Regions from separate parts of the Nonomuraea sp. NPDC047529 genome, predicted to be linked through region 1. Evidence: riboswitches for the same ligand, from Rfam matches in the RefSeq annotation. Region 1 holds a riboswitch; the other holds the start of a gene.
The links. Region 1 has a riboswitch for cyclic di-AMP ahead of ABZ815_RS33880 (hypothetical protein). Riboswitches for the same ligand answer to the same signal wherever they lie in the genome.
Positions count from the first base shown of each region.

Region 2: linked by a shared signal. The riboswitch ahead of ABZ815_RS09630 (CHAP domain-containing protein) and the one ahead of ABZ815_RS33880 (hypothetical protein) in region 1 are both predicted to bind cyclic di-AMP.

Region 1 covers NZ_JBEYTJ010000026.1:139,883-147,516, forward strand. Annotated here, with positions in the region: gene ABZ815_RS33855 (M50 family metallopeptidase) at 1-1,283, shown strand, start outside; gene ABZ815_RS33860 (TetR family transcriptional regulator) at 1,270-1,926, opposite strand; gene ABZ815_RS33865 (zinc-binding dehydrogenase) at 2,003-2,932, shown strand; gene ABZ815_RS33870 (MarR family transcriptional regulator) at 2,943-3,443, opposite strand; gene pip (prolyl aminopeptidase) at 3,462-4,394, shown strand; gene ABZ815_RS33880 (hypothetical protein) at 4,452-5,405, opposite strand; cyclic di-AMP (ydaO/yuaA leader) riboswitch at 5,411-5,549, opposite strand; gene galT (galactose-1-phosphate uridylyltransferase) at 5,619-6,689, opposite strand; gene ABZ815_RS33890 (DeoR/GlpR family DNA-binding transcription regulator) at 6,686-7,465, opposite strand.
Region 2 covers NZ_JBEYTJ010000004.1:227,442-235,075, reverse strand. Annotated here, with positions in the region: gene ABZ815_RS09645 (hypothetical protein) at 1-850, opposite strand, end outside; gene ABZ815_RS09640 (aldo/keto reductase) at 948-1,769, shown strand; gene ABZ815_RS09635 (Gfo/Idh/MocA family oxidoreductase) at 1,789-2,742, shown strand; cyclic di-AMP (ydaO/yuaA leader) riboswitch at 2,860-2,997, shown strand; gene ABZ815_RS09630 (CHAP domain-containing protein) at 3,010-3,705, shown strand; gene ABZ815_RS09625 (class I SAM-dependent methyltransferase) at 3,759-4,577, opposite strand; gene ABZ815_RS09620 (YciI family protein) at 4,743-5,171, shown strand; gene ABZ815_RS09615 (RNA polymerase sigma factor) at 5,215-6,486, shown strand; gene ABZ815_RS09610 (extracellular solute-binding protein) at 6,847-7,634, shown strand, end outside.

The DNA.
Region 1 (7,634 bases):
CCGGGATCCTCCTCTTCCTGGTGGGGTTGATGGTCTCCGTCGGCCTGCACGAGGTGGGCCATCTCGTGCCGGCCAAGATCTTCGGCGTGCGCGTGACCCAGTACATGGTCGGCTTCGGCTCGACCGCCTGGTCCATCCGCAGGGGCGAGACCGAGTACGGCATCAAGTGGATCCCGCTCGGCGGCTACATCCGCATGATCGGCATGCTGCCGCCGCGTCCGGGCGACGTCCCCGGCAGGTTGCGCAGCGCGCCGACCGGGCCGTGGCAGGGCCTGATCGAGACCGCCCGCGACGCCGCGATGGAGGAGGTGCGGCCCGGCGACGAGGACCGCGTCTTCTACCGCAAGAAGTGGTGGCAGAAGGTCATCATCATGTCGGGCGGCCCGGCGATGAACTTCGTGCTCGCCTTCATCTTCTTCAGCATCCTGCTGGTCGGCATCGGCCTGCCCAAGCTGGCCCCGATCGTGTCGGCCGACACCAACACGTGCGTGATCCCCACCACCGAGGTGCGCAAGACGTGCACGCCCGCCGACGAGCGCACCCCGGCCGCGAAGGCGGGTGTCAAGGTCGGCGACCGCATGGTCTCCCTCGACGGCCAGAAGATCGCGAGCTGGCAGGACGCCACCCGCCTCATCCGCGGCCACGGCGCCGGCCCGGTCAAGCTCGGCATCGTCCGCGACGGCAGGCCGATGACGCTCGACGTCACCCTCATCGCCCGCGACCTGCCCAGCACGGCCGACGAAGGCAAGATCGACAAGGGTGTCGGGTTCCTCGGCGTCGTGCCCTCCCAGGTCTACGAGAAGCAGAGCATGGGGTACGTCCTGGGCTACATGGGCGACCTGACCGGCCGCGTCGTGGGCTCGATGGTCAACCTGCCGGAGAAGATGGTCGGCGTCTGGAACGCCGCCTTCTCCGGCGAGAAGCGCGACCCCGAGGGCCCGGTGGGCGTCGTGGGCGCGGGCCGGCTCGGCGGCGAGATCCTGGCCTCCGACACCTCCGTCACGAACAAGCTGTTCACCTTCGTCAGCCTGCTGGCCGGGTTCAACCTGGCGATCGGCCTGTTCAACCTGATCCCGCTGCTGCCCCTCGACGGCGGTCACATCGCGGGCGGCCTGTGGGAGGGGATCAAGCGCGGCTACGCCAGGGTCATGCGCCGTCCCGAGCCGCGCCACGTCGACATCGCCAAGGTGCTGCCGCTCACGTACGCGATGGCGTTCGTGCTGATCATCATGGCCGGTCTGCTGGTCTACGCCGACCTGGTCAACCCGCTCACGCTCGGCTGACCCGGCGGCCGGGCCCGTCGCCGGTGAACGTCACCGCCTCGGGCACGGCCGCGAACACGGAACGCAGCTCGGCGAGCAGGCCGTCCAGCGTGGGCTCGGGCGAGCCGGTGGTCCAGCCGCGCAGGGCGGCGTGGAAGGCCGCCACCAGCAGGTCGAGTGCCAGCCTGGGCCGCTGGTCGCGGTCGCCGAGGCCGAGCCGCGTACGCAGGGTCGTCTCGAAGGCCGCGCTGGTGCGGTCGCAGAACTGCAGCCCGTGCGCGGCGATGGACGGCGTACGCTGCGACAGCTCCTGGCTGAGCCGCACGCGGGCCACCCATTCCGGCCCCTCCGCCGACATCCGGCGCACCGCCGCGAGCATCGCCTCCTGCAACACCTCCAGCACGGGACGGCCGCCGAGCGGCGCGTGCTCGACGTCGCCGAGCAGCGCGGTCCACAGGGCCTCCAGCGGGGCCGAGGCGACCTCCTCCTTGCTGGCGAAGTTCCGGAAGAACGTGCGCTTGGAGATCTCGACCTCCGCGCACAGCTCGTCGAGGGTCACTTGGTCGAAGCCGCGCTCGGTGAACAGCGCGAGCGCGGTGTCCACCAGGGCGGCCCTGGTCTTGAGCTTCTTGCGCTCCCGGAGCGGCAGCAGATCGGCGGTCATCGTCCCCTAGTGTAGCCGGAGCGCATATGCCCCCTATAGGCTTATGCCACTCAGTGGCACTTTGGAAGGCATCATCATGCGCGCTTTGATCGTCGACCGTTCCGTCCCCGGGGGCCTGCGGGTGGGGGAGGCCCCCGAGCCGGTGCCCGCGCCCGGCCAGGCGCTGGTCCGGGTCACCGCCACGTCGCTCAACTACGGCGAGGTCAGGCACGGCCTCCAGGAGGCGCCCGAGGGCACGGTGCTGGGCTGGGACACCGCGGGGGTCGTCGTCCAGGCCGCGGCCGACGGCTCGGGGCCAGCCGCGGGCACGCCCGTGGTCACGGTGGGCGAGAGTGGTGGCTGGGCCGAGCTGCGGGCCGTGTCGACCGACTGGATCGGGGTGGCGCCGCAGGACGCGGACCCCGGCGCGATCAGCACGATCCCGGTCGCCGGCGCCACGGCGCTGCGCGCGCTCGACCGTCTCGGGCCGATCCTGGGGCGGCGCGTCCTGGTCACCGGCGCGACGGGCGGCGTCGGACGGTACGCCGTGCAGCTCGCCCGGCTCGGCGGCGCGTACGTGATCGCCGCCACCGGCGACCCGGCCCGGCACGGCGACGCCCTGCGCGCGCTCGGTGCGGACGAGGTCGTCGCGAGCCCCGCGGAGAGCGGCGGACGGCTCGACGGCGTCCTGGACCTGCTCGGCGGCGCCCCGCTGGTCGAGGCGTTCGACCAGCTCACCGAGGGCGGCACGCTGGTCGCCGTCGGCCACTCCACCGGCGAGGGGGAGAGCTTCCCGTTCGGAGCCCTGTTCGGCGGAGCCGACCGTCACGACCGTTCGCTCGTGACGTTTCACCTGCTCTACTGCCAGGGCCTGCGCCGCGACCTGACCTGGCTGGCCGGACAGGTCGCGGGCGGCACGCTGAGCCCTGAGATCACCTGGCGCGGCGGCTGGGACGATGCCACCGAGGCCGTGACCGCCCTCCTCGAACGCCGCGTGCACGGCAAGGCGGTGCTCGACCTGGCGTGAGAGAGCAGGGTCAGTCCCTGCCCCCGGGACCGCGCCGATCGCCGTACGCGGCCAGCGGCGCGGTCGCGAAAAGGCGGTCGCGGAAGGGGTGGGCGTCGAGGGCCTGGAGGGCGGAGGCGAGGACGTCGGCCAGCGGGACGGGGAGCTCGGCGTCCAGGGTGGCGATGGCGAGGGCGGTGGCCTGCCATTCGGCCTCGATGAGAGGGAGCGCGTCGCGGCATCGTCCGGTGAGGTGCACGATGCGCTGGCGGGCGTCGTCGGGGCCGGGGCGGAGGTCGAGGTAGCCGGCGCGGCGCATCTGGGTGACGGTCTGGCTGGCGGCGGAGTGGGTGACGCCGATGGCGGCGGCCAGGTCGCGGATGGTCATGGGGCCGGTCTCGACCAGGGCGCGGACGACGGGGGAGTAGCGGGGGCGGTAGTCGGGGAGCCCGAGGTCGGCGTACAGCCGGGCGATCGCGCCGTCGGTGCGCTCGTGGAAGGTGCGCATCAGGGTGCCGAGACTCTGGGTCATGTAGATATATTAGCGCTTATGTATTCCTCGATTGAGCCCTACGAGCAGGGCATGTTGGACGTGGGTGACGGCAACCTCGTCTACTGGGAGGTCAGCGGGAATCCGCATGGCAAGCCGGCGGTGATCGTGCACGGCGGGCCGGGCGGGGGCGCGTCCCCGGGGTGGCGGCGGTACCACGATCCCGAGGCGTACCGGATCGTCGTCTTTCATCAGCGTGGTTGCGGGAAGAGCACGCCTGATGCCGGGGAGCCGGAAACCGATCTGTCGGTCAACACCACGGCGCACCTCGTCGCCGACATGGAGCGGCTGCGGGAGCATCTCGGCATCGAGCGGTGGCAGCTCGTGGGGGCGTCCTGGGGGTCGACGCTGTCGCTGGCCTACGCCGAGCGGTATCCGGAGCGGGTGAGCGAGGTGATCCTGTTCGCGGTCACCGCCGGGCGGCCCTGGGAGATCGAGTGGATCACCCGGGACGTCGGGCGGATCTTCCCCCGGGAGTGGGAGCGGTTCCGCGACTTCCTGCCGGAGGAGGACCGGGGCGGGAACCTGGCGGCGGGCTACGCGAAGGCGCTGGCCGACCCCGAGCGGCGGGAGCGGGCGGCGATCGAGTGGTGTGCGTGGGAGGACACGCATGTGAGCCTCGACCCGGAGTTCCAGCCGAGCCGGAGATATCAGGACCCGGTGTTCCGGATGACGTTCGCCCGGCTGGTGACGCACTACTGGGGGAACGGGTGTTTTCTCGGGGAGAGCGATCTCGTTCGCGGGGTTACGCGGCTGGCGGGGGTGCCCGGGGTGCTCATCCACGGGAAGTACGACGTCAGCGGGCCCTTGGTGACGGCCTGGGAGCTGCACAAGGCGTGGCCCGGGAGCGAGCTGCACGTGGTGGGGGAGGGACACGGCGGGCTGGAGATGATCGACCTGCTGACCGCCGCGACGGACAAGTTCCGGGGCTGAACCACCGACAGCCCGGGCCGGCAAGGCTGTCAGGTGGTCACGTGCACAGGACGTCGGCTAGTTCATCGAGATGTGCACGTGGTCGTAGTGGTTCTCGGTGATGCTGCCGCGGTCGGACATCGCGCGCCAGCCCGAGCCCTGGTTGATGCGCTGCTTCCAGATCACGTACTTGACGCCGAGCTTGGCCTTGTTCTGCAGCGCCCAGGCGGCCAGGCGGTCGCCCAGGGCGTTGTTGACGGCGCTCGGCATGGTGCCGCCCGTGCTCATCATGAAGTCGCAGGCCCGGCCGAGCGGGTGCTCGCCGCTGGAGCCGGACCGGAAGCAGCCCACCTCGTACGGCAGCGAGAAGCTCTTCTGCACCTGCGCGCGCATCAGCCGGGTGCGCGGCGTGATGTTGTCCGAGCCGGACGGCAGCTCGGGCGCCCAGCTGCCGTCGGACTTCTTGCCCGGCCCGAACGGCACGAGGTCCTGGAGCTTCTTCTTGATGTCGTCGATGACGTCCTGGGCGTCGTCGCGCTGCTCGGCCACCTCCGCCGTGCCCGCCTTGAGCTCGGCCGCGAGCGCGGTGGCGGCAGCGGCGGCCTTCTTCTGGTCGTCGCGGGCCTTGGCCACGCTGTTGACGACGGCCTGCTGCTCGGCGGTGAGCTGTTCGAGCATGGCCACGTTGTTGCCGTCCGGGGTCAGCATGAAGCCGGGCAGGGAGGCGTCGCGGTTCTGGTAGCGCATCCGGGCGATCTCGGCGACCCGCTGCTCGGCCGTGGCCACCGCCTGCTCGGCGGCGGTGAGCCGCTGCTGTGCCGCCGTGGCGGCCTGCTGGGCCTTGGCCAGCTCGACCCGCTTGAGGTTGTACGTCTCGATGAGCTTGTCCACCTTGCTGTTGAGCTGCTTGAGCTGGGCCCGCAGCTCGGCCTCGGACGGCTTGGGCGCGGCCGAGGCGGCGGCCGGATGGATGAGCAGCGCGGTGGCGGTGATGAGGCCGATGGCAAGACTCGCGGGGGTCGAAGCCGCCACGTGGGTGTTCCTCTCCCTCTGCCGGCCGGGTTAGCTGACGGGTTCGGGCACGGGAGCAGTCCCTACCACTTGCGCGGATTCACCCCGGATGCGATGGGTCCCCGGCTCCCGGGCAACGCGCCCGGGATTAGGCGTACAACGACCGTTTTGGTCGATGTCTAAACGGGATATTAGTGGTAGATCACGAGTCATGCGACTTTAAGGAGAAATCAATTAGTGATCAATTCGTGATCGCAGCATGCGTGCCGCATCCTCCGGCAGCACGTCGTTGACGAAGGCGCCCATGGCCGACTCCGAGCCCGCCAGGTACTTCAGCTTGCCGGGCGCCCGCCTGATGCTGAACAGCTCCAGGTGCAGGTAGGCCAGCTCGCGGCCGTACCGCACCGGCGCCTGGTGCCAGGCCGAGATGTACGGCATCGCCACCCCGAACAGCGCGTCCAGCGCCCGCAGCACCGAGGTGTACAGCGGCGCGAACGCGGCCCGCTCCTCCTCCGACAGCGCCGCCAGGTCGGGCACCTGCCGGTGCGGATACACGTGCACCTCGAACGGCCAGCGCGCGGCGGCCGGGACGAACGCCGTCCACAGCTTGTTGGAGGCGACCACCCGCGTGCCGGCGGCCCGTTCGGCGGCCAGCACGTCGGCGAACAGGTTGCCGCCCGTGTACCGCGAGGCCGCCCCGAGCTGGAGCTTGGTGCGCGGGGTCACGTAGGGGTAGGCGTAGATCTGCCCGTGCGGATGCGGGAGCGTGATGCCGATCTCCTCGCCCCTGTTCTCGAAGCAGAACACCTGCTCGACGCCCTCCATGCCGGACAGCTCGGCCGTGCGGTCGGCCCACGCCTCCATGACCAGCCTGACCTGGGCGTTGGAGAGCTTGGAGAAGGAGGAGGTGTGGTCGGAGGTGAAGCACACCACCTCACACCGCCCGACCCCCGGACGCACCTCACTCAACCCGCCGACATCCCCATAAGTCCCAAAATTTCCGGAGAAAGAGGGGAAGCGGTTCTCGAACACCACCACGTCATAGTCATGGGCCGGGATCTCCGACGCCCGCGTCCCGGACGACGGGCACAACGGGCACTCGTCGGCCGGCGGCAGGAACGTGCGCGTCTGCCGGTGACCGGCGATCGCGATCCACTCCTCGGTCAGCGGGTCGTAGCGCAGCTCGGAGGCCACCGGCCGCGGGTCGAGCGGACGCCGGTCGATCGCGCTCCGGTCGGCGTCGTCGCGCCGGTCGAAGTAGATCAGCTCTCGGCCGTCTGCCAGGTGGGTGATGGTGCGCTTCAAGGCGTGCCCTCCGCGATGATCAGTTCTCCGGCCCGTTCGGCCAGCTCGGTGCGTGCTTCCTCGGGCAGCCCCGCGTCGCTGATGACCACGTCGGCCTCGGTCAGCTCGGCGATCGTGCTGATGCCGACCGTGTTCCACTTGGTGTGGTCGGCGGGGACCACCAGCCGGTGCGCCGCGGCCACCAGTTCCCTGTCGGTCTCGGACTCCAGGAGGTTGGGCGTGGTGAACCCGGCGCGCAGGCTCATGCCGTGCACCCCGAGGAAGAGCGTGTCCACGTGCAGCCGGCGGATCGCCGCCACCGCCACGGGGCCGACGAGCGCGTCGGAGGGTGTGCGCACGCCGCCGGTCAGCACGACCGTGCGGTCGGCGCGCGGGTTGCGGTGGAAGACCTCGGCGACGGGGATCGAGTTGGTGATCACGGTCAGCTCGGGCACGGCGACCAGATGGTGGGCCAGCGCCCACGTGGTGGTGCCGGCGGAGAGCGCGACGGCGGTGCCCGGCCGGACGAGGGTGGCCGCGTGCCGCGCGATGGCCTCCTTCTCCTGCTGCTGGCGGGCGGACTTGGCGGTGAAGCCGGGCTCCTCGGTCGAGCCGGGGCCGAGGGCCGTCGCGCCGCCGTGGACCTTCTCCAGCAGCCCGCGCTCGGCCAGCACCTCAAGGTCACGGCGTATCGTCATGTCCGAGACGCCGAGCTCGCGCACGAGGTCGGCCACCCGGACGCCGCCGCTGCTGCGTACGCGTTCCAGGATCGTCTGCTGACGCTGCTGTGCGAGCACGCCCACCCCTTCCAACAGATTCCACCAAATTATGACACGAGTTTGTTGAGGAATGTTAGGTCGCGGCGTATCGCTTGTGCGACTGACGGGCAGGGGAGACCTTGAAGGTCACGATCCCGACCGCCGGAGGTGAGCCCATGGCGAAACGCGCACGCAAGGGCAGGGGGCG
Region 2 (7,634 bases), on a different contig from region 1:
CGCGCGGGCCGAGCAGCACCCGCAGCGAGGTGATCGCGGTCGAGGGAAGGCTGAGCACGCGCTGCCCCGCGTCAAGGCCGCGCAGCGTCAGCTCGGCCGGCACGCCCGCGTCGTGCACGGTGATGCCGGGACGCTCCCTGATCAGCGCGAGGTCGACGGGGTCCTCGCGGCGGTGCGGGTAGTAGGCCAGCGGCTCGCGGCCGGCCAGGTCGGTCAGCCAGCGCAGGTAGCGGTCGCGGTGCACCAGGCCGTTGCGGACCAGGGAGGTGCCGAGGACGACCGTGCGCTCGGCGGGGCCCTGCGTGCTCGGCGGCTGGGCGCGCAGCCAGGCGAAGTCGTGGTGCACGAGGTCGACGCCCGCCTCCCGGACGGCGTCGGCCAGCTTCTCGGGGACGGGCAGCGCGGTGAAGACCGAGACCCGGCTCATCCGCAGCCGCAGCGCGGCGGCCAGGCCGAGCAGGGCCCGCGCCCGCGACGGCGTCGCCCGCGCCCGCAGCAGCGGCCGGTACGGCCCGGCGGCCAGCAGTTCGAGCAGCCTGAGCGTGGCCAGGCCGTCGTCCACGACGACGATGCGGCCGGGGTCGGAGGTCAGCCAGCGCACCTGGACCTTGCCGGAGAACGCGTCGCCCACGGCCTGGACGCGGCGCGGCATGCGCTCGCGCGGCTCGTCCAGCACCAGGCCTGGAGGCAGGTCGAGGCGGCGCAGCTCCTTGCGGGTGGCGCGCAGCGGGCGCAGGCCGGCGCGCGGCACGACCACGGTGTCCGGGCCGAGCAGCCCGGCATGGTGGGCCTCGACGGCGCACAGCATCTGGAGCGGAGACTCCACCCAGGCCGACGCCTGTCTGACCACTCTGTTTCCCCCAGCCGGTGGAGCGCCTTGCACGACCCGTCACAAGCTAACCCGGCCTGCTTAAGCCGCAAGAAACGACACGTGAACAATGGAGGGTATGAACTCGCTGATGCTCAACACCGACGGTGTGCAGATACCACAGCTCGGCTTCGGCGTCTGGCAGGTCTCTGCCGACGACGCCGAGCACGCCGTGACGACCGCGCTGCGCGCCGGATACCGGCATGTCGACACCGCCGCCGCCTACGAGAACGAGGAGGGCGTCGGCCGGGCCGTGCGCGCCGCCGGGGTGCCACGGGAGAAGGTGTTCGTCACCACCAAGCTGTGGAACGGCGACCACGGGCGGGCCGAGCAGGCCTTCGACGAGAGCCTGGCCCGCCTGGGCCTCGACTACGTAGATCTTTTCCTGATCCACTGGCCGGTTCCGGAGCAGGACAAGTACGTGCAGGCCTGGCGGGCGCTGGAGAAGATCTACCGTGACGGCCGGGCCAAGGCCATCGGGGTCTCCAACTTCACGGTCGCCACCCTGACCCGGCTGATGGACGAGACCGACATCACGCCCTCGATCAACCAGATCGAGCTGCACCCGTACTTCCAGCAGCGCGAGATGCGGGCCTTCCACGAGGCCAACGGCATCCTGACCGAGGCGTGGAGCCCGCTCGGGCAGGGCAAGGGGCTGCTGGCCGACCCGGCGCTGCGCGTGCTGTCGGAGAAGTACGGCAAGACGCCCGCGCAGATCGTGCTCCGCTGGCATCTCCAGCTCGGCAACGTGGTGATCCCCAAGTCGGTCACCCCGGCGCGGATCGAGGAGAACATCGACGTGTTCGACTTCATCCTCGACTCCGAGGACCTGGTGGCCATCGGCGCGATGAACTCTGGGCGGCGCATCGGGCCCGACCCCGACTCGTTCAACCTGACCTGAGCGCTCTACGATCTCGGGCGTGCGAGATTTCACCTGGGGAATAGCGGCGACCGGCGGCATCGCGCGTACCGTGGGGGCGGCCATCGTGGCCGAGCCCGGCATGCGGGTGGCCGCCGTCGGCTCGCGGAGCCTGGTCAGGGCGCGGGCCCTGGCCGACGAGCTGGGCGCGGAGTCGGCCTATGGCTCCTACGAGGCCCTGTGCGCCGATCCGGCCGTCGACGCGGTCTACGTGGCCACGCCGCACGCCCAGCACCTGGAGGTGGCCGAGGCGGCCATCGCGGCGGGCAAGTCCGTGCTGTGCGAGAAGCCGCTGGCGGCCGGCGTGGCCGACGCCGAGCGCATGGTGGCGCTGGCCCGCGCGGCCGGGGTCTTCCTCATGGAGGCCATGTGGATGCGGTTCAACCCGCTCATCCAGCGGGTGGCGGCCGATCCGCGTTTCGGGGAGATCCGCTCGGTGCGGGCCTCGTTCGGGTTCGCGCTGCCCTACGACCCCGCCCATCGGCTGTGGGCGCCGGAGCTGGGCGGCGGGGCCCTGCTCGACCTGGGGATCTACCCGTTCGGGCTGGCGCAGCTCCTGCTCGGCATGCCGCGTGAGCTGCGGATCACCGGCTCGCTGGCGCCGAGCGGGGTCGACGCGGAGGCGGGCGGGGTGCTGCTCTACCCGGACGGGCGGCGGGCGCTGGTGGACGTGTCCCTGCTCGCCCATCACGCCAACGACGCGAGCGTGGTGGGCACGTCGATGCGGGCCGACATCCTGGCGCCGTTCTGGGCGCCGCAGCGGGTGCTGCTGTCGGGGCCGTCGATGGAGACGGAGGAGCTGGTGCTCGACCCGGCCGACAACGGGTACGCCGGGGAGCTGCGCGAGGTGCGCGCCGCCACGGCCGAGGGCCGGACCGAGAGCGCCGTCATGCCGCTTGACGAATCCCTTGCCATGATGGGGCTTCTGGCCGACGCGCGGGGGCAACTCTCCTAGCTGCGCCTTTAGGCATTTGCCTTCTTCTTGCCCGATGTATTACCTTGTGGGGCATCTCGCGGCAGACGTCCGGTTTGTCCGGCTTTGTCCAACCATCGCAAGACATTTCACAGGATCGTCCTGTGACCGCTGAATCCGCCTCCGGGCGGAACCGGGGACCCACGTCCTTTGGGGTGAATCGGCACTTCGGTGCCGTAGGGCAGCTTCCACGTCCGAACCCGTCAGCTAACCCGGTAAGCGGCATGGAAGCAAGGAGTAATGCCCTCGATGGCCAAGCACCGTCCCATCCGTGCCCCGAAGATCAACCACCTCCGCGCCGCACTCGGCGCGACCATCATCGCCACCGCGATCGGCGCCCACGCCACCGCCGCCGGCGCCGACAGCGTCGACCCGGCCGCCTCCACCGGCCACTCGGCCGTCGCGCCGCAGGCCGCCGCCCAGACCGGCAGGGCCGGGGAGACCCAGGTCAACGTCACCGCCGCACAGGTCCTGGCCGTGGCCAAGGCCCAGGTCGGCATCTCCGAGAACGCCTACGGCGGCGGCACCAAGTTCCAGAAGTGGTACGCCGACTCCCAGCGCGCCGCCGAGACCGTCGCCCGCGACGGCGGGAGCCGCCAGGACTACGTGAACGCCGCCTGGTGCTCGATGTTCGTCTCCTGGGTCGGCGAGCAGACCGGCGCCCGCCCGCAGGTCGGCTGGGACGCCTGGACCGTGGCCCACGCCAAGTGGTTCGCCGCCAACAAGCGCTGGGGCACCGAGGCCAAGCCCGGCGCCGTCGTCTTCTTCTCCTGGAGCGGCAGCAAGAGCCTGGACGCCATCCAGCACGTCGGCTTCGTCGTCAAGGACAACGGCAACGGCACGATCTCCACGGTCGAGGGCAACACCGGCAACGGCAAGGTGGAGGAGCGCGTCCGGCCGAAGTCGCAGGTCGTCGGCTACGGCTACCCGCAGTACGCGGGCTGACCTCCCCGGCTTCGAGCGCGCGTCCCGCACGAGGGACGCGCGCTCGCCGCGTCTCAGGGCCGGACCGCCACCAGCGAGTACAGCACCGGCAGGTGCGAGTCCCCGAACGGCAGCCGGTAGCGCCCGTCCTCACCCTCGGTCAGCAGCCCGCGCGGGTCCAGCTCGGCGGCGACGTGCTCGCCCAGCTCGGCCACCGTGAGCCCGGCGCGCGCCGCCGCCGTGACGATCTCGCCCACCGAGTACGGGTACTGGACGGTCTCCTGGGCCTCGGTCACCACCCCGGCGTCGGCGTACGTGCCGGTCACCGTCTCGCGGTGGGCCTGGCCGCCGCCGTAGGGCCAGTCGGCCACCAGCGGGTCGAGCGAGGCCACCGTCTGGTAGGCCGGATGCAGGTCGACCAGCACCAGCCGCCCGCCGGGCCGCAGCGCCATGGCCGCGCCGCGCATCCAGGCGGCCAGGTCGCCGATCCAGCACAACACGCCGTACGTGGCCACGGCCAGGTCGAAGCCCCCGGCCAGCGACTCGGGCAACCGCTGCGTGTCGGCCTCCACGAACGTGGCCGCCAGCCCGGCCTCGGCCGCCAGGTCGCGGGCGCGCGCGACCGCCACCGGGGAGAAGTCGACGCCGGTCACCCGCGCTCCGAGCCGCGCCCAGCTCAGCGTGTCCATGCCGAAGTGGCACTGCAGGTGGAGCAGGTCCTTCCCGGCGACGTCGCCGGCCAGGCCGCGTTCGAGCGCGTAGAGGGTCTGCCGACCGGCGAGGAAGGCGTCCACGTCGTAGAACCTGTCGGCAGGCGTGGAGCCGTGGACGCGGGCGCGCTCGTCCCAGAGGGCCCGGTTGGCGGGGAGGCCGGCTGCTGCGGGTTGGGGCATGGGCCGAGGATGGCACATCGGCCACGCGGTCGCACGACCGGTACCGTGCCCTGGACAACGAACGATCCGCCCCCGCGTGTCGATCCGGCGGGCGCCCGTTCGACGCTCGGGTGAGACCGGCTCCGCGGCGCGATCGCGGGGGGAAGGGACGGCAGAGTGAAGTTCATGATCGTCGGCAAGGCCAACGCGGAGACCGAGGCGGGGGCGGTGCCCAGCCAGGAGGTCGTCGACAACATGCACGCCTACAACGAGGCGCTGACCAGGGCGGGGGTGCTGCTGGCCGCCGAGGGCCTCTACCCGAGCTCGCAGGGCGCGCAGATCGCCTACAGCGGCGGCCGGGCGAAGGTGATCGACGGCCCGTTCGCCGAGGCCAAGGAGCTGATCGCGGGGTTCTGGCTGATCCAGGTGAAGTCCAGGGAGGAGGCCGTCGAGTGGGCCCTGCGCGTGCCCGTCCCCGAGGGCTGCGACGGGATCGCGCTGGACGTGTGGCGGGTCTACGACGCCTCCGACGCGCCGGACGCGGCCTCGTCCGACCCGGTGGACGTCGAGCGGGAGCGGGCCATGCGCCGGCGCCTGGGCACGTGGGAGCCCTGACCGAGGCTTGCGGACCCCGGGCGGCGGCTGGTGTCATGTGCCGATGACGGCTTCCGAGGCACCCCGGACGATCGAGGCGGTGACGGCCTCCGACGCCCACCGGGCGGTCGAGGCCGTCTGGCGGATCGAGGCCGCGCGGCTCATCGCCGGCCTCGCCGGGCTGGTCCGCGACGTCGGCCTGGCCGAGGAGCTGGCCCAGGACGCGCTGGTCGCGGCCCTGGAGCAGTGGCCGGAGTCGGGCGTGCCACGCAACCCGGGCGCCTGGCTGATGACGGTCTCCAAGCGCCGCGCCGTCGACCTGATCCGCAGGAACGAGCGCATGTCCCGCAACCTGGCCGAGCTGGGCCACCGGCTGGAGAGCGCCGAGGAGCCGCCCGAGCCCGACGAGATCGAGGACGACCTGCTCCGGCTGGTCTTCACCGCCTGCCATCCGGTGCTGTCGATGGAGGCGCGGGTGGCCCTGACCCTGCGGGTGCTCGGCGGCCTGAGCACCGACGAGATCGCCCGCGCGTTCCTGGTGCCCGAGCCGACCGCCGCCCAGCGGATCGTGCGGGCCAAGCGCACCCTGGCCGACCGGGAGGTCCCGTTCGAGGTGCCGCAGGGCGCCGAACTGGCGGGACGGCTCTCGTCCGTGCTGGAGGTCATCTACCTGATCTTCAACGAGGGGTACTCGGCGACGGCGGGCGACGACTGGATGCGCCCCGGCCTGTGCGAGGACGCGCTGCGGCTGGGCCGGGTGCTGGCGGGGCTGATGCCCGCCGAACCCGAGGTGCACGGGCTGGTCGCGCTCATGGAGATCCAGGCGTCCAGGGCGGCGGCCCGGGTGGGGCCGTCCGGCGAGCCGGTGCTGCTGCTGGAGCAGGACCGCACCCTGTGGGACCGGCTGCTCATCGGGCGCGGGCTGGCGGCGCTGGCGCGGGCCGAGAAGCCGGGGGGCGCGGCCGGGCCGTACACGCTCCAGGCCGCCATCGCGGCCTGCCACGCCCGCGCGCTCGATCCCGGCGACACCGACTGGGTGCGCATCGCGAGCCTGTACGAGTCGCTGGCCCGGCTGGCCCGCTCCCCCGTCGTCGAGCTGAACCGGGCGGTGGCGCTGTCGATGGCCTACGGCCCGGCGGTGGGCCTGGACCTGCTCGACCAGATCGTGGACGAGCCGTCGCTGAAGGGTTACCACCTGCTGCCGAGCGTCCGCGGCGACCTGCTGTTCAAGCTGGGCCGGCGCGGCGAGGCGCGGGCGGAGTTCGAGCGGGCGGCCTCGATGACCCGCAACTCCCGCGAGCGGGCCCTGCTGCGCGAGCGCGCCGCCGCCTGCTGAGGAACGGCGATCCCCTCTGCGGAGGGCGGACGTTGGAACGTGCCGGGCGGCCGTCACGCTCCGTGACAGCCGGGCCTGACCCGGAGCAAGCACGGAGGGTCCGGGCGACATGCCCTTGATGCGGCACGAAAGATGTCTCTTGAGGTGGGAGCGCTCCCAAACGGCCCTTCGCGCCCTTCATGCCCCTGAATCCTGATTTTGGGGCGCAAAACGCACCATTGGTAACGGTTCCGTTTCGGTGGATTGACGGACACAGCCGGTAAGTGCACCCTTTGTGGGAGCGCTCCCAAAAACTCCCACCGCGGCGGAGCGCGTGCCGCGGTGCACCTCCCCCACCATTCACCCGAGAAGGGGTCTCCCATGATGATCAGCAAGCGTCGCGGTCTTGCCGCGGCCTCAGCCCTGGCCGCGGCGGCGCTGACCGTCGCGTCGTGCGGCAGCGGCGACACGCCGGCCGCCGGCGGCTCCCCCGCCTCCTCCGCGGCGGCGGCCGAGCCCGTCACCATCCGGGTGCAGACCTTCGGCGGCGGCTCCAACTTCGGCTACAAGAACGCCATCGAGAAGTGGAACGCCGAGCACAAGGACATCCAAATCAAGGAAGAGCACCTGACCGACCAGTTCGAGCAGCAGTACTGGCCCCAGATGATCCAGTGGCTGCAGTCCGGCAACGGCGCCGGTGACGTCGTCGGCATCGACGAGGGCGGCATGGGCCTGGCCAAGGCGCACCCCGAGTGGTGGGCCGACCTGAAGGAGTACGGACTTGAGGGCCGCAAGGCCGACTACCCCGCCTGGAAGTGGGAGAACGGCGTCACCGCCGACGGCAAGATCTTCGGCCTCGGCACCGACATCGGCGGCATGAGCCTGTGCTACCGCGCGGACCTGTTCAAGAAGGCCGGGCTGCCCACGGACCGCGAGAAGGTCGCGGCGCTGTGGCCGACGTGGGACGACTTCATGAAGGTCGGCCAGCAGTTCCAGGCGAAGGTGAAGGACACCAAGTTCACCGACGGCACGAACACGCTCTACAACGTGGTGCTGTACCAGGAGGCGGCCAAGAACGGCAACGTCGCCTACTTCGACAAGGACAACAACCTCATCGTCGACAAGAACCCGGCGGTCAAGGCGGGCTTCGACTTCGCCTCCAAGCTCAG